Regions from separate parts of the Streptomyces sp. NPDC021562 genome, predicted to be linked through region 1. Evidence: riboswitches for the same ligand, from Rfam matches in the RefSeq annotation. Region 1 holds a riboswitch; each other region holds the start of a gene.

The links. Region 1 has a riboswitch for cyclic di-AMP ahead of AB0G52_RS02455 (M23 family metallopeptidase). Riboswitches for the same ligand answer to the same signal wherever they lie in the genome.
Positions count from the first base shown of each region.
Region 2: it holds a riboswitch for cyclic di-AMP, as region 1 does, so the genes downstream of both, AB0G52_RS32545 (M23 family metallopeptidase) here and AB0G52_RS02455 (M23 family metallopeptidase) in region 1, are expected to answer to the same signal.
Region 3: it holds a riboswitch for cyclic di-AMP, as region 1 does, so the genes downstream of both, AB0G52_RS15580 (C40 family peptidase) here and AB0G52_RS02455 (M23 family metallopeptidase) in region 1, are expected to answer to the same signal.

Region 1 covers NZ_JBFACN010000002.1:21,484-28,124, reverse strand. Annotated here, with positions in the region: gene AB0G52_RS02485 (hypothetical protein) at 1-859, opposite strand, end outside; gene AB0G52_RS02480 (hypothetical protein) at 847-1,500, opposite strand; gene ribA (GTP cyclohydrolase II) at 2,053-2,694, opposite strand; gene AB0G52_RS02470 (MarR family transcriptional regulator) at 2,843-3,367, opposite strand; gene AB0G52_RS02465 (dihydrofolate reductase family protein) at 3,513-4,652, shown strand; tRNA gene AB0G52_RS02460 (tRNA-Met) at 4,723-4,796, shown strand; cyclic di-AMP (ydaO/yuaA leader) riboswitch at 5,024-5,185, shown strand; gene AB0G52_RS02455 (M23 family metallopeptidase) at 5,193-6,224, shown strand; gene AB0G52_RS02450 (aldo/keto reductase) at 6,318-6,641, shown strand, end outside.
Region 2 covers NZ_JBFACN010000027.1:2,576-9,216, forward strand. Annotated here, with positions in the region: gene AB0G52_RS32540 (alpha-galactosidase) at 1-601, shown strand, start outside; cyclic di-AMP (ydaO/yuaA leader) riboswitch at 908-1,069, shown strand; gene AB0G52_RS32545 (M23 family metallopeptidase) at 1,074-2,018, shown strand; gene AB0G52_RS32550 (SGNH/GDSL hydrolase family protein) at 2,209-2,994, shown strand; gene AB0G52_RS32555 (TetR/AcrR family transcriptional regulator) at 3,044-3,646, opposite strand; gene AB0G52_RS32560 (N-acetyltransferase family protein) at 3,689-4,216, opposite strand; gene AB0G52_RS32565 (XRE family transcriptional regulator) at 4,215-4,817, shown strand; gene AB0G52_RS32570 (glutamate dehydrogenase) at 4,982-6,160, opposite strand; gene AB0G52_RS32575 (MBL fold metallo-hydrolase) at 6,301-6,641, shown strand, end outside.
Region 3 covers NZ_JBFACN010000009.1:1,159-7,799, reverse strand. Annotated here, with positions in the region: gene AB0G52_RS15590 (ATP-dependent Clp protease proteolytic subunit) at 1-375, shown strand, start outside; gene AB0G52_RS15585 (hypothetical protein) at 383-691, shown strand; cyclic di-AMP (ydaO/yuaA leader) riboswitch at 1,050-1,234, shown strand; gene AB0G52_RS15580 (C40 family peptidase) at 1,238-1,711, shown strand; gene AB0G52_RS15575 (ATP-binding protein) at 1,745-2,203, opposite strand; gene AB0G52_RS15570 (Scr1 family TA system antitoxin-like transcriptional regulator) at 2,437-3,297, shown strand; gene AB0G52_RS15565 (DUF397 domain-containing protein) at 3,307-3,534, shown strand; gene AB0G52_RS15560 (8-amino-7-oxononanoate synthase) at 3,594-4,721, opposite strand; gene bioB (biotin synthase BioB) at 4,869-6,074, shown strand; gene AB0G52_RS15550 (adenosylmethionine--8-amino-7-oxononanoate transaminase) at 6,067-6,641, shown strand, end outside.

The DNA.
Region 1 (6,641 bases):
CAGCCTTGCCTTTGGCGTAGGGCTCGCCGATCGAGCCGTCTTTGTTGATCTGGCACGCGCCGGACGCAGGGTATGTGAGCGCGTCGTCCGTTCCTGGAGTGATCTCCAAGGAGACCGGCTCGGCGGTGGTCGTCGCCTCGATACCGAGGACGGGCACTCGCGCGGTGACGGACACCGGCTTGAATTTCGCTGTGTCCAGCCATGCCCAGGTCGGCAGGTTCACCTTCGTGGTGCCCGCGGGTGCCAGCTTCACCGTCGTCGACGGGACGCGGATCTCCCCGTAGGCGAGCTGGGCGAGTATCTCAGGGGTGATCGCATGAGGGATGTCAGCAGGCGGCTGGTCACCCTTGTCGACCCAGAAGATCGGCTTGTCGCAGTTGAGTGAGCCCGGAGCGCCGATCTGGCTCTCGGGGATGTAGGAATCCCACCAGTAGCCTTTGCCGGCCTTGTCCTTGTTGAAGTCCTTGTACGGGTGCCCGTCGACGTAGTGGTCACGCTGTTGCGCATCCCATTCGTACCCCGTCGACTCGGCTTCCCAGATCGGCGTCAGATACTTCTCAAGCTGTTCGGGTGTGTATTTCGGCGCGTAGTAGCAGGGCGGTGGGGTCCATGAACCGGCGGCTGTCACGGCGCCCGCAGACTGACCCGAGCCGTTCTTCGAGCGGTCGAAGACGATCACACCGCTGGCCGACGAGGCAAGCCTGTCCCCGTCAGCCTTCCCCGATGTGTGAGTGCTCGGACCATTGTCCGTGCTGCCGCCCCAGCCCGTGTCCGCATACGCGGGGTTGGCAGTCGTCAGGGCCAGCACAGCGACCCCTGCCGGCAGGGCCAGGGCGGTCCGCTGGATCAGGGCTGGCACTTGGCGCTTCCTCGCTGCGAGACGATGCGTTCGGTGATCCAGATGCCGCTCTTGTTCTTGTGCAGGTTGCTGGCGTAGATGACGTAACTGTTCTTCGTCACGGGTGTGACGTCGGTCTTACCGGTCTTCAGGTATTTGTTGAACGCCTTGCTCTGGTCCTCGCAGTACACCACTGCTGCGGTGCCGTCGTCTTTGACGGTCACGCTTTCGTTGTAGTAGCGCGTGACGCCGGTCGTGCGAGCTTCGTGGTCCACGTATTCCTGAATGTACTTCTGGCTCCCGGCCGCTGCCGTGCCCTCGGAGTAGAAGCGATACGCCGGATCAAGCGGCTTCTGCTTCGCGATGGCCATGTCGACGGCTTTGATCCGCTGCTCGGCGTCACTCAGCACCGCGTCCTTGTCCGGGTTGCCCGTCTTGCTCCACTCGAACTCGTAGGAGACGTCCGACGGCAGGACGATCTTGGGACGGTCGGTAGTCGTCGAGGCCGGTGCCGAGGGCGTCCCCGACCTGTTGCTACCGACGTCCGCACCTGCGATCTTGCCGTTGTTCTCGGAACCGCCACCTCCGCCTCCGCATGCGGTGAGTAGCAGAGCCGCGGATGCGGTGAGCGCGGCTGTCACGAGCCGGGCGGGGCGGTTCACTGTGGGCTCCCGTCGAGGTGGGGGTAGCTGGAGCGAACCAACGTTATCCGTGAGGCTTGGTGACATACCAGCCAGATTCTCGTCAAGATCCAGTAAGCCCGGGAACGGTCGGAGATCCGCACGGCCCGGAACACCCTTCAGTGGCAGGCACGTTCGTCGCCCCGTCCCTCGACGTCCCGCCCGCCGACGCGCTCACGGACAGGAATCCGGCTTCCTCGGCTACCGGGTCGAAGTCCCGTGGAGGCGCCCCGGCGCTGCGGTTGCGAAGATCCCGCGATAGGTGCTGGGACCCGTCGCGGGGGTGACAGGGTCACAGTTGGGAGTGAGACATCGATCACCCGCATTCGTGGTCACCACCAGCGGGGTGCGGCCCGAACCGAATTCCCGGGGAGAGGGCTGTGTCTTCCCGACGCCGACGGGGCAGGCCGTGTGCGGCCCGGAGCTGGGGGAAGCTCTGCCACCAGGGCTCGCCGAGACGACTCTGGCCGCGCGTGGCGGCGATGACCGGAGCGCCGCCCAGGTCCTCGCGAACCGGTCCGGCCGGCCGGGTGTTCAGCCCGCGTTGAGTTCCGTCAGTTCCGCCAGGGGCAGGGTGTGCTGGGTGTGCAGGACCTTGGCGCGCAGGTAGCGGACGTTGTGGGCGGTGCTGAAGACGCCGGTCGGGACGCGGTCGCGGACGGTGATGCCGAGGGTGCGCAACTGCTCGGCCTTGTCGGGGTTGTTGGAGAGCAGGTCCAGCTCGCCGTGGCCGAGGGCCTGGAGCATCTGGGCGGCGGCGGTGTAGTCGCGGGCGTCCTCGGGCAGGCCGAGGGCGGCGTTCGCCTCGTAGGTGTCGAGGCCCTGGTCCTGGAGGGCGTACGCGTCGAGCTTGTTGTAGAGGCCGATGCCGCGGCCCTCCTGGCGCAGGTACAGCAGGACGCCGCCGCGCTCGGCGATGCGTTCGACGGCCTCGCGCAGCTGGGGTCCGCAGTCGCAGCGGGCCGAGCCGAAGACGTCGCCGGTGAGGCACTCGGAGTGCAGGCGGACCAGCGGGAGGGTGCCCGGTGCGGGCTCGCCCAGGACGACGGCGACGTGTTCCTGACCGTCGGTCAGGCCGTGGAAGGTGACGAGTTCGGCGTTGACGCTGTAGCCGTCGGTGAAGCGCAGCGGGACCCGGACGCGGGCGCGCTGGGTGGCGGCGGGGAAGTCGGTCATCGGGGTCTCCAGTGTCCGGGTGCAGGACGGCTGTCCCGTGCGGGACGCGTGCTCCTGCTTCAGATTTGAAGCAGATCCACGGCTGGAACCATACCCCATGCTTTAAATTTGAAGCAACAGGTTTCCGGGCGGCCCGCGAAATCGGGGTTCACGAACCGGAACACGGCGACGACGAGCGCCGCCGCCACGGCACCTCGTCGGAGGTCGGCCGCGGCTTCTCGTCCCCCTCCAGCGCCCGCGCGATCACGGAGCTGATCTCCTCCAGCTGCGTGACCTGCTCCTCGGAGAGGTGGTCGAACACCGCCGCGCGCACCGTCTCCACGTGCCCGGGCGCCGTGCGCTCCAGGGCCGCCATGCCCTTGTCCGTCAGGATCGCGAAACTGCTCCGCTTGTCCCACTGGCAGTCCTCGCGCCGGATCAGCCCGTCCTTCTCCAGCCGGGTCACGGCGTAGGTCAGCCGGCTTCGGGTGATCTTGGACCTGGCGGCGAGATCGGTCATCCGCAGCTTGCGCTCCGGTTCCTCGGAGAGGTTGGCCAGAATGCCGTAGTAGAGGTGCGGCATGCCGGCGTCCTGCTGGAGCTGGCGGTCGATCGCGTCCTCCAGGAGGTGGGTCGCCGCCATGAACGCGCGCCAGGCGCGCTGCTCCTTCGGCGTGAGCCAGCGAGTCGTCATGGGACCAGTGTAGGTTTGTTTCAAACTTTAACCAAGCGTCCGGTTCACACCCCGCCGACCGTCGAGAGTGGTCCAGCCGACCGCCGAGAGTGGTTCCGCCGACCGCGGGAGTGGTCCCGCCCGCCGCCGAGAGTGAGCGCGTCCGATGCCGTACCCCCACGTCCTGCTGTCCGCCGCCGTCTCCCTGGACGGCTACCTCGACGACACCGGCCCCGAACGGCTGCTGCTCTCCTCGCCGGCCGACTTCGACCGGGTCGATGAGGTGAGGGCCGGCTCCGACGCCATCCTGATCGGCGCCGGCACGATCCGCGCGGACAACCCACGGCTCCTGGTGTACTCCGAGGCCCGCCGTGCCGCCCGGATCGCCGCCGGCCGGCCCGAGTACCCCCTCAAGGTCACGGTCACCGCGACCGGCGACCTCGACCCGGGCGCGAAGTTCTGGCACACGGGCGGCGACAAGCTCGTCTGCACGACCGACTCGGGCGCGGAGCGGGCGGCCGCCCTGGGCATCGCCGCCGACATCGTCCCGCTGGGCCCCGAGCTCGACTGGCCCGCGCTGCTGACCCACCTCCACGACGTCCGCGGTGTGGCCCGCCTGATGGTGGAGGGCGGCGGCACCGTCCACACCCAGCTGCTCCAGCGGGGCCTGGCCGACGAGCTCCAGCTGGTCCTCGCCCCGGTCTTCGTGGGCGACCCGAAGGCGCCGCGCCTGTTCGGTCCCGGCGGCTACCAGGCCGGACGGCTGCGCCTGGTGGAGACCCGCCGTATCGAGGACGTCGTCCTGATGCGCTACGAGCCCACCGCCCCCGGCGCGGGCGGCTCAGTGTCCGCCGCCGACCGCCACTGGCTGCGGCTCGCGTGCGAGCTGGCGGCCCAGTGCCCGCCCTCGGCGACGGCGTTCAGCGTCGGCGCGGTGGTGGTCGCCGCCGACGGCACGGAACTGGCCCGCGGCCACTCCAGGGAGGCGGGCGACCCGGTGGCCCACGCGGAGGAGGCGGCCCTCGCCAAGATCGACCCCGCCGACCCCCGGCTGGCCACGGCCACCGTCTACACCAGCCTGGAGCCCTGCACCCACCGCGCCTCCCGTCCCCACCCCTGCGCGGAGCTGATCCTCGGCGCGGGTGTGCGCCGGGTGGTCACGGCCTGGCGCGAGCCGGACACGTTCGTGCGGGCGGCGGACGGGACGGGGATGCTGCGGGAGCGGGGGGTGTCGGTGGTGGTCCTGGCCGAGTACGAGGCCCTGGCCAAGGCGCCGAACGCGCACCTGGAACGGCCCCGCGGCTAGGCCTCCGCGCGGCGGCGCTCGTAACCCGTGTGACTCGCACTCTTCGGATGGCGTATGCTGGTGTCACCGACGCGGGGTGGAGCAGCTCGGTAGCTCGCTGGGCTCATAACCCAGAGGTCGCAGGTTCAAATCCTGTCCCCGCTACTGAAACTCAGGGCCGGAATCCAGATCACGGATTCCGGCCCTGAGGCGTGTCCGGGCGCGTGTTTCTTGAATGCGTGGTCAACTCGACCGTTTTTGGCCGGTCGTGGCAGGTAAGTCCACCCTGTGGAAGCTTAATGATCAAGGCGAATGGCTTGGAATCTTACCTCCGGGTCTATTAACGTTCGATAACGCAGCGCGGTCGTCCCAGCCGTCACCCGAGATGGCTCCGTGCGCACGCGCCGAATCCCGTCAAGGGAACCGGGGAACCACCACCTTGGGGTGAATCGCACGGCTGCCGCCGAGTACGAATCGGTCGGTATACGCGCGTAGGAGACCTTCCTGCTCCGAACCCGTCAGCTAACCCGGTAGGCGGCGGAAGGAAAGGAGTGCGCCCGCGTGGCGTCCAACCGGCCTGCTCCGACAGCCCCGTTCGTGCCCAGCCAGCGGCAGCCCGACACCTTCGGTTACGGCACCTACCGCACCGACGAGGGCCCCTGGGAGGAGTGGAACCCCACCGAGGAGTCCCTCGCCCCCGAGCGCGGCCGGCACCGGATCGCCAAGCAGCGCGGCGGCGGACTCGCCCGCAGCTCCACGGTCCTCGGCGTCGGTGTCATCGCCGCCGTCGGCGCGGGCGGCATGGCCAGCGCCAACACCGGCCACCCGCCGGTCTCCATCTCCCTGCCGGACCTGCCCTCCGTCGACTCCCTGCTGGGCGACGGCGGCGGCCACCAGGCCACGCAGACGGCGCTGAGCAGCGTCACCACGACGGCCGCCACGGACGGGGACTCCTCGTCCGACGCCGGCGAGGCGCTGCGCAGCCGCATCATCGCCCAGGCCGAGCGGCAGCAGAACCAGCTGGACACCAAGGCCGGCGCCAAGGCCGTGGCCGCCGCCGACAGGGCGCTGGCCGCCGCGGAGGCGAAGGCGGAACAGGCCGCGGCCGCCAAGGCCGGCGCCGCCAAGGAGAAGGCGGTGGCCGCCGCCGCGCAGAAGGCCGAGCAGGCCCGGATCGCGGCGCTGGCCAAGCAGTACACGCTGCCGGTCGTGTCGTACACGATCACCGGCACCTTCGGTCAGGCCGGCTCCATGTGGTCCTCCGGCTACCACACCGGCCTCGACTTCGCCGCGCCCACCGGCACGCTGATCAAGGCCGTCCACGGCGGCACGATCACCGAGGCGGGCTGGGCCGGCTCCTACGGCTACCGCACGATCCTCACCCTCGACGACGGCACCGAGCTGTGGTTCTGCCACCAGTCGTCGATCGGCGTCAAGGTCGGCCAGAAGGTCGCCACCGGCGACGTCATCGGCCGCGTGGGCGCCACCGGCAACGTCACCGGCCCGCACCTCCACCTCGAGGTCCACCCCGGCGGCCAGCCCACCGGCATCGACCCGATGACCTGGCTGCGTGGCAAGGGCCTCAACCCCTGACGCACCTCCACCGGCCCCGGCGGGCCTCCCGCTTTTACGAGAACTTCGTACTGCCTGGGATGGCCCGCCTGCCGCGCCGCGTTGGAATGGAGCATGACTGCTTCTTCCGCATCCCCTGTCCTCCGTAAGCTCGGCGCCTCCGACCTGGAGGTGTTCCCGCTCGCCCTCGGCGGCAACGTCTTCGGCTGGACCGCCGACGAGGCCACCTCCTTCGCCGTCCTCGACGCGTACACCGCCGCGGGCGGCAACTTCGTCGACACCGCCGACTCCTACTCCGCCTGGGTCGAGGGCAACCAGGGCGGCGAGTCCGAGACGATCATCGGCAAGTGGCTCAAGGCGCGCGGCAACCGCGACGACGTGGTCGTCGCGACTAAGGTCAGCCAGCACCCCGCGTACCAGGGTCTGTCGGCCGCCAAC
Region 2 (6,641 bases), on a different contig from region 1:
CTCCGGCGGCGGCGGCCGGATCGACCTCGGCATCATGAGCCGTACCGACGAGGTGTGGACCTCCGACAACACCGACCCGCTGGACCGGCTCGCCATCCAGCACGGCTTCAGCCAGATCCACCCCGCCCGGGTGATGTCCGCCTGGGTCACCGACAGCCCGAACCACCAGCTCAACGGCCGGGTCAGCTCGCTGCGTTTCCGGTTCGTCAGCTCCATGGCCGGGGCGCTCGGGGTGGGCGGCGACCTCTCGAAGTGGACCGAGGAGGAACTCGCCGAAGCCGGTCACTGGGTGGGGCTCTACAAGGAGATCCGGCCGCTGGTGCAGCGCGGCGAGCAGTTCCGGCTGCGGCCCCCGGCCGGCGGGCTCAGCGCGGTGCAGTACACGCTCGGCGACGAGACCGCCGTCCTCGCCTGGCTCCAGGCGCAGAGCTACGGCGAGCCGGTGCCGGCGCTCCGGCTCAGGGGCCTCGACCCGGAGGCGTCGTACGAATGCCGCGAAACGGGCGAAGTGCACCGCGGCGCCGTGCTGCTGCACCACGGGCTGCAGGTGGGGCTCAAGGGTGACCTGGATGCGGCAGTCATCCGACTCCGTCGCATCTGATCCTTCTGCCTGATTTGGTGCCTTCGTTCCAACTCGCTCTGGAATAGGGGGACGTGGCGTGACGTGCGTGAGGAGCGTCATATCGGTGACCGACCGTCGCGCGTCATGTCCACGTAATGGAGGTGCCTCACAAGGAATTCCCGGGAGCGGAAAAGGCCGGGATGCACGGAGGGTGACCGGGAATTCCCGTAACGGATCAACCGGAGCCAGGAGGTCGGGAACCGATCGCTTGTCCGGGTGCGTCCTGCTCGCTTACGTTCGCCACGCATCCGGACGGAACGCCGAATCCTGCCGCCGCCCGGAGTCCCCACACACTCACCCGTGCCCGGCAGGAGCGGGGGACCCACCAGGCAAGACCGCCTGTTCCGGTTCCCGGGACAGGCCAGGGGTGTAGTCACGCCTTCCGGCGTGGCCGGGCAGCTCCAGCCCGAACCCGACAGCTCACCTCGCAGGCGCCGGAGAGGAACGCGCCATGCCCGCGAGGGGTAAGCACCGCCGCCCGAAGACCCAGCGTCTCACCCGTTCGATGGCCGTCGCCGGAACCGGTGGCGCCGCGCTGGCCCTGCCGCTCATGGGGGCCACCGGCGCCCACGCGGCCACCGCGCAGTCCGTCTCCGCGAAGGCTCCGCAGGCGCTGCCGGCCGTCGCGAAGGCGGCGCCCGGGAAGGCGACCGTACGGACGTCCGCCGCCGCGCGTTCCGCGCACCGCACGTACACCGTGGTGCCGGGCGACTGCCTCTCGGAGATCGCGCGCGACCAGCACATCAGCGGGGGCTGGCACCGGCTCTACGCCGACAACCGGCAGGCCGTCGGAGACAACCCCTCGCTGATCCACCCCGGCCTCGAGCTCACGCTCGGCGGCCGCGGCGCCACGACCACCGGTACCGCCGACTCCGGTGCCCGGCCCGAGGCGCACTCGGCCACCTCGCCGGCCGCCTCGTCTCCGGCGGCCACCCCGTCCGTGCCGTCCACCCCGTCGACCCCGGACGACTCGACGGCGGCCGCCTCCGGACACGTCCTCCCGGTCAGCGGCGCCACCGTCGGCACCGGCTACCACGTGCCGGGCGCCATGTGGTCCAGCGGCTACCACACCGGCGTCGACTTCGTCGTGCCCACCGGCACCCCCGTCAAGGCCGTCGGTGCCGGCACGGTCGTCACGGCCGGCTGGGGCGGCGCCTACGGCAACCAGGTCGTCATCCGGCTCGCCGACGGCTACTACGCGCAGTACGGTCACCTCTCCGCGCTCTCCGTCTCGGCCGGCCAGACCGTGACCGCGGGCCAGCAGGTCGGCCTCTCCGGCGCGACCGGCAACGTGACCGGCCCGCACCTGCACTTCGAGATCCGTACCACCCCCGACTACGGCTCGGACGTGGACCCGGTCGCCTACCTCCGCTCGAAGGGCCTCGCCGTCGGCTGACGGCCGCCCCCGTCGGCCCGGCAATCATCGCGTCAACGTCGCTGAGCAGGCCGTTATTCCAGCCTTGGCCCACTATTTAAAGGTGTCTTATCTCACCGATCGTCAACCCTTTATTACGGTCGCGTAGGTCACAGTCAAAGGTGAATCATGATCCGACGTGGCAGACGATTCGAAGAGTGACAACGCATCAGTGATCGGGTCGTACGTGGCGCTGGGGGACAGCTTCAGCGAGGGCGTCGGCGACCCGGGCCCCGACGGGGCGTTCGTCGGCTGGGCCGACCGGTTCGCGGTACTGCTGTCGGACCGGCGCCCCGAGGACGACTTCCAGTACACCAACCTCGCCGTGCGCGGGAAACTGCTCGACCAGATCGTGGCGGACCAGGTGCCCAAGGCCCTGGAACTCGCCCCGGACCTGGTCTCCTTCTGCGCCGGCGGCAACGACATCATCCGTCCCGGCACCGATCCGGACGAGGTGGCCGAGCGGTTCGAGCGGGCCGTGGTCCGGCTGACCGGGGCCATCGGCACGGTCATGGTGACCACCGGCTTCGACACCCGCAACGTGCCCGTCCTCAAACACCTGCGCGGCAAGATCGCCACCTACAACGGTCATGTGCGGGCGATCGCCGACCGGTACGGCTGCCCCGTGCTGGACCTGTGGTCCCTGAAGACCGTGCAGGACCGGCGGGCCTGGGACGACGACCGGCTGCACCTCTCTCCCGAGGGGCACACGCGGGTGGCGCTGCGGGCCGGTCAGGTGCTCGGCATCGAGGTCCCCGCGGACCCCGACCAGCCCTGGCCGCCGCTGCCGCCCCGCGGCACCCTCGAGATCCGCCGCGACGACGTGCACTGGGCCCGCGAGTACCTGGTCCCGTGGATCGGGCGACGGCTGCGCGGCGAGTCCTCGGGGGACCACGTCACGGCCAAGGGCGCGCTCTCGCCGGACGACATCAAGATGCGGATCGCTGCCGTGGCCTGAGGCGCCCGCCCGCGGGGCGGGCCGGCGGCGGCCCTCTGGGGGCCGCCTCTCACTGCCCCGCGGGCAGCCCCAGTTCCCTGGCCAGCGCCTCGTCGGCCCACTCCTGCGCCCGGGAGCGCGGTACGGCGCCCGGGTAGGAGGTGAGCTGGACGGCGAGCCCGTCGAGCAGGGCCGTCAGCCGCAGGGCCGTGGCCATCGGGTCGGGGCACCGGAACTCACCGGCGGCCACCCCCTCGGCGATGACCTCGGCGAGCGCGGCCTTCCACTGCTGGTCCAGACTGCGGGTCACGTCCCGCAGAGCGGGTTCGCGCAGCGCCACCGCCCAGCCCTCGATCCACAGCCGCCACCCCTTGGCCTGCCCGGTCGGCGCGTACCAGCGCACCGCCGCCCGCAGCCGGCGCAGCGCCGACGTCCGGCGGCCGAGGAGCCGGCGCAGATGCGCGAGATCGCCCTCGGCGGCGTGGGTGAACGCGGCGGCGACCAGCTTCTCCTTGGTGGAGAAGTGGTACAGCACCAGAGCGTTGCTCACGCCGAGCGCCGACGCGACGTCGGCGATGCGCACCGCCGCCACGCCCCGCGCCTCGATCTGCTCGACGGCGGCCCGCAGCAGCTCCTCGCGCCGCTCGGCCACACTCAACCGCACTCTCGCCACGCGGTCACCCTAATCGGTCGTCCCGCCACCCGCGTCGCGGTCTCAGGACAGCGGCAGCCGCATGAGCGTCAGGTCCAGCCAGCGGCCGAACTTGGTGCCCACCTCCCGGACCGTTCCGGCGTGTTCGAAGCCGAACCGCTCGTGCAGCCGGACGGACGGGTCGTTCCGGGCCTCGATACCGGCGATCATCACATGGTGGCCCGCCTCGCGCGCCGCGGCGATCAGCGCGGCCAGCAGCGCGGAGCCGATGCCGAGTCCCTGGCTGCCCTCGCGCACGTAGACGGAGTCCTCCACCGTGTGCCGGTAGCCGTCCAGGGCGCGCCACGGTCCGTAGACCGCGAATCCGGCCACCTCGCCCGGAGCGCCGGCGGCCTCGGCCACGAGCGCCGAACCGCGTGCCAGGTGCGTGGCGAGCCAGGCCGCTCCCTCGGCCGGGGTCTGCGGCGTGTCGGTCCACAGGGCGGTCGAGTGCTCGATCGCGTGGTTGCGGATCGCCCGCACCGCCTCCGCGTCACCGGCCTGTGCCGGGCGGACCGTCACCACGGGGGTCCTCTCGTATAGTGGATTCATGTCCAACATAGTAGATCCCGCGCCGGACGACCTCGTGGCGAGGATCGCGGCCAGGGTCCGCGCCGAACGGGAACGGCGCCGCTGGACCCTGGCGCAGCTCGCGGACGCGTCCGGGGTGTCCGCGGCGATGATCAGCCGGATCGAACGGGGCGAGAGCAGCCCCACCGCCGTCGTCCTCGGCAAGCTGTCCGCCGCCTTCCGGCTCGGCGTCGCCTCCCTGCTCGCCCTCGCCGAGGGCGCGCCGGACGCCGTGGCCGACACGGCGGGCGTACTGCGCGGCGCGGACGCTGCCGAGTGGCAGGACCCCGGCACCGGCTACCGGCGCCGTCAGGTCACCGGCCCGCGCTTCCCGGCGGAGATCGCCGAGATCCGGCTGCCCGCCGGAGCCCGCGTCCCGTACCCGGCGGCGGCCTTCGCCTTCGTACGACAGCTCGTCTGGGTCCTCGACGGGCGGCTGACCTTCCACGACGGCGACGCCGTCCACGAACTCGGCACCGGCGACACCATCGAACTCGGCGCCCCCGCCGACCGCGTCTTCGCCAACACCACCGCCACCGAGTGCCGTTACGCCGTGGTCCTCACCCGCGACACCCGGCCGTGAGCCACCGGCGCCCCGCACGCCTCGCCTCGGGTGGTTCCTCCGACGCGGTTCCCGTGCGCCGCTCGCACGGCTGTGCCGCGCGACATCCGGCCGTGAGCCACGGCCGGATGCACGCCTCGGCACCGCGCGGCTCCTCGACGCGGCACCCGTGCGCCGTCGGCCCGTCAGCGGTACCAGCCGAACCGTTCCGCGATCACCGGCAGCCGGTCGGTCACCAGTGCGTGCGCGGCGGCCCGCGGCGTCGTGCCGTCGGACTCCGCACGGTCCAGCATCAGCCCCACCAGGGCCCGCATCGAGCGCCGCATGTGGGCGAACGCCTCGTCGGCGTCCGGGCCGATGTCGCCGAACAGGGTCCACCACCACCAGGCGTTGGTGCCCGAGTTGACCACCACGTCCGGCAGCACGGTCACCCCGCGCGCGGTGAGCCGTTCCTCCGCCTCGGGCAGCACCGGCATGTTGGCCGCCTCGACGATCCAGCGGGCGGTGACCAGGTGCTCGTTGGCCGTGTCAATGGCGTACGACACCGCGGCGGGCACCAGCACCTCCGCGTCCGTGCCGAGCCAGGCGTCCCCCGGCAGTTCGAGGTCGCCGGGGCGCAGCACCGCGCGGTCGACGGTGCCGTACGCGTCCCGCGCGCGCAGCAGGGCCTCGACGTCCAGGCCCGCCGGGTTGGCGATGGTGCCCTTGACGTCGGCGACGGCCACCACCGTGAGCCCCGCGCGGGCGAGGAAACGTGCCGTGGCCCCGCCCATCGTGCCGAGCCCCTGAACGGCGACCCGGGTCCCCCGGTGCGGCACCCCGGCCCGGTCCAGGGCCGTCAGCGCCGACTCGGCGACCCCGCAGCCGCCGGCGAGCTCGTCGAGTCCGAGGCCGTCCACCTCGACGGCGAAGGCGTCCGCCAGCCGTCGCCGGGCCGCCGTCTCGTCGTCCAGCAGCGGGTACACCGCCTGGACCGAGGAGACCAGGCCCGCCTCCGCGGCGGCCCGGTCCACCAGGTCCTGGGTGAGCCCGAGGTCCTCGCCGGTGGTCCAGAGGCTCTCGATGTACGGCCGCATGGCCCGCAGGTAGCGGACCAGCAGCGGATACGCCCCCGGGTCGCGCGGATCGCAGTCGATGCCGCCCTTGGCACCGCCGAGGGGGACGTAGCGGCCCTCGGGGTCGTAGTGCAGGGCCTCCTTCATCGTCATCCCCCGGGCGAGCCCGGTGACCTCCTCCAGGGTGCAGCCCGGCCGCATCCGCAGACCGCCGCTGGCCACGCCCCGCACCAACCGGTCCACGACCAGGAAGCCCTGGCGGCCGGTGACGTGGTCGGTCCAGACGAGAGACATCAGGGGAGCGGACACGGGGGCTCCTCGCGAACTGTGTGAAGAAAGAGTGTTACTGAACAGTGGGTCAGTATTGGGACGCGGGTGGCGCGGTGTCAACGCCGACCGCCCGCGGGGCCGACCATAATGGAGGCCTCGGCAACAGCACTGGAGGCACCGTGACCGGTTCGAGTCCCCTGAGCTCCGGGCTCCGCGCGCTGCGGCCCGCCGCCTTCGGCGCGGACCCCGGCGGTGAGCGCCTGGCCCGCATCCAGGGCTCACCGCACTTCAAGGACGGTGTCTTCCAGAACCCCGGCGGGGTCGCGCGCACCCGGCCCTCGGGTTCGATGCTGGACTTCGCGAAGAAGTACTTCGAGAAGGAGCAGCGCGCCCGCCGCGCTCCCCGGGGCACCGTCCCCGTGCACCCCACCGCCGTCGCCGACCTCGCCAAACCCGCGGCGAGCGGTCTCCGGGTGACCTGGATGGGGCACTCCAGCGTCCTCGCCGAGATCGACGGGCA
Region 3 (6,641 bases), on a different contig from region 1:
CGGTACGTCACCTGCGAGGTGGAGACCGTCTGCCTGGGGCAGGCCGGCGCCGCGGCCGCGGTGCTGCTCGCGGCCGGCACCCCGGGCAAACGCTCGGTGCTGCCCGGCGCCCGCGTGGTGCTGCGGCAACCGGCCCTGCCGGAGCCGGTGCAGGGCCGGCCGAGCGATCTGTTCATCCAGGCGGCGGAGTGGGAAAGGACCCGCGCGATGGTGGAGGAGATGCTCGTCCGGCACACCGGGCGCACCCCCGGGCAGGTCCAGCAGGACCTGGAGCGGGACCTGGTCCTGGACGCGCCGGGGGCGGTGGCGTACGGGCTGGCGGACCGGGTCATGCCCGCGCACCGGCCCCCGCTCGGCCGGCCGCACGCGGGGTGAGCCGCCGATGCTGCCACCGGAGCTGCCGCCGCTGCCCGCGCTGACCCGCGCGGAGGGCGAGCTGATCGACCGTTACCTGGACGTGGTCGACCTGCTGGGCCGTATCAACCCGGCGCAGAACGAGGACACCTACCGCGGTCTGCGCGCCGCGCAGGCGCTGGTGCGCGCGGCGTCCGAGCTGCGCGACGCGCTGGCCCTGATGCATCGACGGGGCGAGACGGAGCTGCACGGGGACACGCTGGCACGGGCGTTGCGGGTGCTCGACGGCGAGCGCCGGACCGCTCGCGTCGCACTCCCGCCCGACTGCGTACGGTGACCTCCGCAGGAGTCCAGGCCGATGCGTCGACGCCACGCCCGGGCCGGAGTTGAAACGACCCAAAGGGGTTACCGCCGTTCGGCGGAGTGTGGCGTGGTTTTACCTGACCGAAAAAGCCGCTCGACTCGCCTGCTCCACAGGGGTCGTGGAGCGCTTCGACGCAGGTCCGGGCCTACGCAGTGGAGTTGACGGAGAATCGAACACAGGGCTGTCCACCCGAACGGGTGGGTGGTGAGTAACCCCACAAATCCCCGGTTCCGTTGGGATTTTCGGACACGAGTGCGTGAAGATCCCTGTCTGACGACAAGCCCCCGCCACCACGGCGGGGCGGTCCGGGCGGACGCCGAGTCCTGCCGCCGCCCGGATGACGTCGACAGCAGTGCATCGGCAGGAGTGGAGGACCCAAGCACGACGGGTCGCCGGAACGGTCACGCCATGACCGGACCGAGCAGCCCTTGGGGTGAAGCCGTGGCAACGCGGCCGGGCAACTTCGCCAGCCCGAATCCGACAGGTCATCCTTCACAGGCGGCTGACGAAGGGTTGCGCATGACTGCGCTCAATCGTGTTCCGTCGCTCATGGCCCGGGCCGGTACGGCCTCGGCGCTGACGATCGCCGCCGTGGGCGGCTCGATCGTGATCCCTGGTGTCGCCTCCGACGCCTCGGCCGCCACGCTGGCGACGAAGGCACTGCAGGTCGCCGCCTCGAAAAAGGGCTCACCCTACCGGTGGGGCGCCACCGGACCGAACAGGTTCGACTGCTCCGGGCTCACGCTGTACTCGTTCAAGAAGGCGGGCAAGACCCTGCCGCGAACGGCGGCCCAGCAGTACAACAAGACCCGTCACATCTCGGCCGGCAGCCGCAAGGCCGGGGACCTGGTCTTCTTCCACTCGGGTTCCAGCGTGTACCACGTCGGCATCTACGCCGGGAAGGGAAAGATCTGGCACGCCCCGAAGACCGGGGACGTGGTGAAGCTCCAGAAGATCTGGACGAAGAGCGTCTGGTACGGCCGGGTCAGCTGACCCCGCCGCGCACCGGCCGGCGGGAGCTCAGGGCTACGGCTCCTGCTGGCCGGCCGCGGTGACGGGGTGGGCCGGGACCGTCCAGGGCAGTTCGACGAAGACCGTCTTGCCGCCCTCCCGGGTGGGGCGGACCCGGAGTCTGCCGCCGTACTCGGCGGTGAGCCAGCGGATGATGACCATGCCGCGGCCGTTGTCCTGCTGGACCGCGGCGGGAAGTCTCCTGGGGAAGCGCGGATGACTGTCCGTGACGCCGATGCGCAGGTGCTCGTCCCGGTCGAGGCCGAGGTCCAGCGTGAAGGTGGGCGACTGCCCGAAGGTGTGCTGCACGGCGTTGGTGGCGAGCTCGGAGACGATGAGGCGGACGGTGTCCGCCGTTTCCGTCTCCGGTGGCAGTCCCCACTCCGCGAGGGTGTCCAGCGCATACGCCCGGGCCGCGGCGACCGAGGCGGGTTCGCTCGGCAGGGTGACGGATGCTTCCAGATGGTCTGCCATGGCGACGTCGTCCCTTTCCTCGGGACCGGAGTCCGACTTCCTCGGGACCGGAGTCCGGCACGGTGGGGATGGTTCGAGTACGGTCCCGGACTGGTACTTCTCCGCCAGACTGCCATTACGGGGCCGGTCGCGGGGAGCGATCCACCAAGATGTGCATATATCTGTCGCTCGAAGCGGTGAACTCTGCGACACCGGACCGTATATGGGCGGCCAGATTGAGTAGGGAGTAGCCCATGCAGAACGGTCCCGCGGTACGCCGCCGGAAACTGGGCGCCGAACTGCGCATGCTGCGCACCGGTGCGGGTCTCACGAGCGGCGAGGCCGCCCGCCTGGTGGGCTGGCACCAGTCGAAAGTGAGCCGGATCGAGACCGGCGCCAGCGGTGTGAAACCGGCCGATGTGCGGTTACTTCTCGACGCCTACGGGGTGGCCGAGGGGCAGCTGCGCGAGTTGCTGCTGGTATTGGCGGGGTCGGAGGACACCGCGGGACGACATCACTGGTGGCACGCCTACCGGGGGGTGCTGCCGCCCGCCTACCGGGATTTCATCAGCCTGGAGTCGCAGGCGAGCGCGATGCGCACGCTGGAGACCTCGGTGGTGCCGGGGCTCCTGCAGACCGCCGAGTACGCCCGCGCGGTGACCCGGGTGGCCGCCGACGGGCTCGACGAACAGGCCCTCGACGCCCTGGTGGAGGTGCGTCTGGCCAGGCAGGACGTGCTCCGGGGTGATCCGCCGCTGAAACTGAGCGCGGTCCTGGACGAGGCGGTGCTGCGCCGGGAGGTGGGCGGCCCGGGGGTGATGGCCCGACAGCTGGAGCGGCTGACGGAGGCGGCCCGGTTGCCGCAGGTGCGGCTCCAGGTGCTGCCGTTCGCGGCGGGGGCGCATGTCGGCATCACCGGCCCTTTCGTAATCTTCTCATTTCCGAGCACTTCTGATCTGGATGTGGTTGTTCTCGACCAGTTGACGAGTAGCCTCTACCTCGAACGGAAAGAAGACCTCCAGGCCTACGCGGAGGCCTTCAACACCCTTCAGATCCACGCCCTTTCACCCGAGGACTCGTTGGATTACATCGCCGGGATAGGTGACGGCGCGTAAGGAGGCACCATGACTGCACTGCCTCGGAACGTACCTTCAAGTACGGATCTGCCCGGTGTGCGATGGCTGCGCAGCAGCTACAGCACCGGAGCGAACAACTGCGTGGAGACGGCACGGCCGCACTCCGGCCCACCGGCCGGGCTGCTCGCCGTACGCGACTCCAAGCACCCCGCCGGGCCCGCGCTGCTCTTCTCCCCCGAGAGCTGGGCGGGTTTCGTGGCCACGTTCACCGGCTGATCAGCCGGTAACCGATTCCGTATCCGCATGCGCGCAAGGCCCGGCCGTGTCACGCCGACTCATGGTCGTGTCTCGCCGATCACACGTACAGCGCGTTCGATCTCGGCCCCGGAGAGGTCGGCACGGGCGGTCAGCCTGAGCCGTGAGACGCCGTCCGGCACGGAAGGCGGACGGAAACAGCCCACGGCCAGGCCTGCCGACCGGCAGTCGGCCGCCCACCGCACGGCCTCCTCCGGGGACGGGGCCCGCACGGAGACCACCGCGGCGTCCGGTCGTACCGCCGACAGGCCCGCGGCGGTCAGCCGTGCGTGCAGTTCGGCGGCCACCTCGCGGGCCCGGGCCGCGCGGGCGGGTTCGCGCCGCAGCAGCCCGAGGGCCGCCAGCGCCGCGCCCGCGGCCGCGGGCGCCAGACCGGTGTCGAAGATGAAGGTCCGCGCCGCGTTCACCAGGTGGTCGATCACCCGGGCCGGCCCCAGCACGGCCCCGCCCTGGCTGCCCAGCGACTTGGACAGGGTCACCGTGACCACCACGTCGTCGGCCCCGGCGAGACGGGCCGCGTACGGCGCGCCCCGCCCGCCGTCCCCGATGACCCCGAGTCCGTGGGCGTCGTCCACGAGCAGTCCGGCGCCGTGCTCCCGGCACGCCTCGGCCAGCGCGGCGAGCGGCGCCGCGTCACCGTCGACCGAGAACACCGTGTCGGAGACGACCAGCGCGGGCCCCTCGCGCGTGCCCAGCGCCTTGCGCACGGCGTCCGGGTCGGCGTGCCCGACGACCTGCGTGCTCCCCCGCGCCAGCCGGCAGCCGTCGATCAGGGAGGCGTGGTTGAGGGCGTCGGAGACGATCAGGGAGCCGTGCGGGCCGAGCGCGGTGACGGCGGCGAGGTTGGCCGCGTAGCCCGAGGAGAAGACCAGGGCCGCCTCGAACCCGCAGAACCCGGCCAGCTCGCGCTCCAGCTCGGTGTGCAGCTCCGTCGTGCCGGTCACCAGCCGGGAACCGGTGGAGCCACCGCCCCACGTCCGGGCGGCCTCGGCCGCGCCCTCGGCGACCTCGGGATGGCGGGCGAGGCCCAGGTAGTCGTTGCTCGCCAGGTCCAGCAGCGGTGAGTCGGCGGGACGGGGGCGCAGGGTCCGTACGAGTCCGGCGCGGCGGCGGAGTTCCGCCTGTTCGTCGATCCAGCCGAACGCCATGGCCCCTCCGGTGCTTTTGTAGGCAATGAACAGACCCTAGCGGGACCGTCGGCCACCCACTGTGTGGTGATACCCACATGTCGATCTGACAGGGTTGTGCGAACTCTCCTTGGCCCGGAGCAGCCTCGTAGTACAGGATCGGCTCTCATGGACCTGCTGAACACGCTGGTGGACAAGGGGCTTCGGCGCGAGCTGCCGACCCGCGAGGAAGCGCTCGCCGTGCTGGCGACCTCCGACGACGACGTACTGGACGTGGTGGCCGCGGCGGGCAAGGTGCGCCGGCAGTGGTTCGGCCGGCGCGTGAAACTCAACTACCTGGTCAACCTCAAGTCGGGGCTGTGCCCGGAGGACTGCTCGTACTGCTCGCAGCGCCTCGGCTCCTCGACCGGCATCCTGAAGTACAGCTGGCTCAAACCCGACGAGGCCTCCAAGGCGGCGGCCGCGGGCCTCGCCGGGGGCGCCAAGCGGGTCTGCCTGGTGGCCTCCGGGCGCGGTCCGACCGACCGGGACGTGGACCGGGTCGCCGGCACCATCAAGGCGATCAAGGAGCAGAACGAGGGCGTCGAGGTGTGCGCCTGCCTCGGACTGCTCTCCGACGGCCAGGCGGAGCGGCTGCGCGAGGCGGGCGCGGACGCCTACAACCACAACCTCAACACGTCCGAGGGGACGTACGGGGACATCACGACCACGCACACGTACGCCGACCGGGTGGACACCGTCAACAAGGCGCACGCGGCCGGCCTCTCGGCGTGCTCCGGGCTGATCGCCGGCATGGGCGAGACGGACGAGGACCTGGTCGACGTGGTCTTCTCGCTGCGCGCGCTGGACCCCGACTCGGTGCCGGTCAACTTCCTGATCCCGGTCGAGGGCACCCCGCTGGCCAAGGAGTGGAACCTCACCCCGCAGCGCTGTCTGCGCATCCTGGCGATGGTGCGGTTCGTCTGCCCCGATGTCGAGGTGCGCATCGCGGGCGGCCGTGAGGTGCACCTGCGCACCATGCAGCCGCTCGCCCTGCACCTGGCCAACTCGATCTTCCTCGGCGACTACCTGACCACCGAGGGCCAGGCCGGCCAGGCCGACCTGGAGATGATCGCGGACGCCGGGTTCGTGGTGGAGGGGTCCGAGGAGACGACGCTGCCCCGGCACCGTGCCGAGGCCAGGGGCGCGGTCCCCGGGGCGCACGCGGGCGCCGGGTGCGGGTCGGAGGCGGGGTGCGGATCGGCGTGCGGTTCCCACGAGGGTTCCGGTGCCCACGCGGACGTGTGCGGTACGGCCGTCGCCAACGAGCCCCGCACCGACCTGGTCGCCGTCCGCCGCCGGGGTGCCGGAACGGACCTCGCGCCCAATGCCTGACCTGAGCCTGCCCGAGCTGCTGGAACTGGACCGGCGGCACGTCTGGCATCCGTACGGTCCGATGCCAGGCCGGGCCGAACCGCTCGTCGTGGAGTCGGCGAGCGGGGTCCGGCTGCGGCTCGCGGACGGCTCGGGCGAACTGGTCGACGGCATGTCGTCCTGGTGGTCGGCGATCCACGGCTACAACCACCCCGTCCTCAACCAGGCCGCGCGCGACCAGCTCGGCCGGATGAGCCATGTGATGTTCGGCGGGCTCACCCACGAGCCCGCCGTCCGGCTGGCGAAGCTCCTTGTCGACATGTCTCCCGCCGGTCTCGAGCACGTCTTCCTGGCGGACTCCGGTTCGGTGTCGGTCGAGGTCGCGATCAAGATGTGCCTCCAGTACTGGCGTTCCCTCGGCCGCCCGGCGAAGCAGCGCCTGCTGACCTGGCGCGGTGGCTACCACGGCGACACCTGGCATCCGATGTCCGTGTGCGACCCCGAGGGCGGGATGCACGAGCTGTGGTCCGGGGTGCTGCCCGGCCAGCTCTTCGCGGACGCGCCCCCGGCGGAGTACGACGAGCGGTA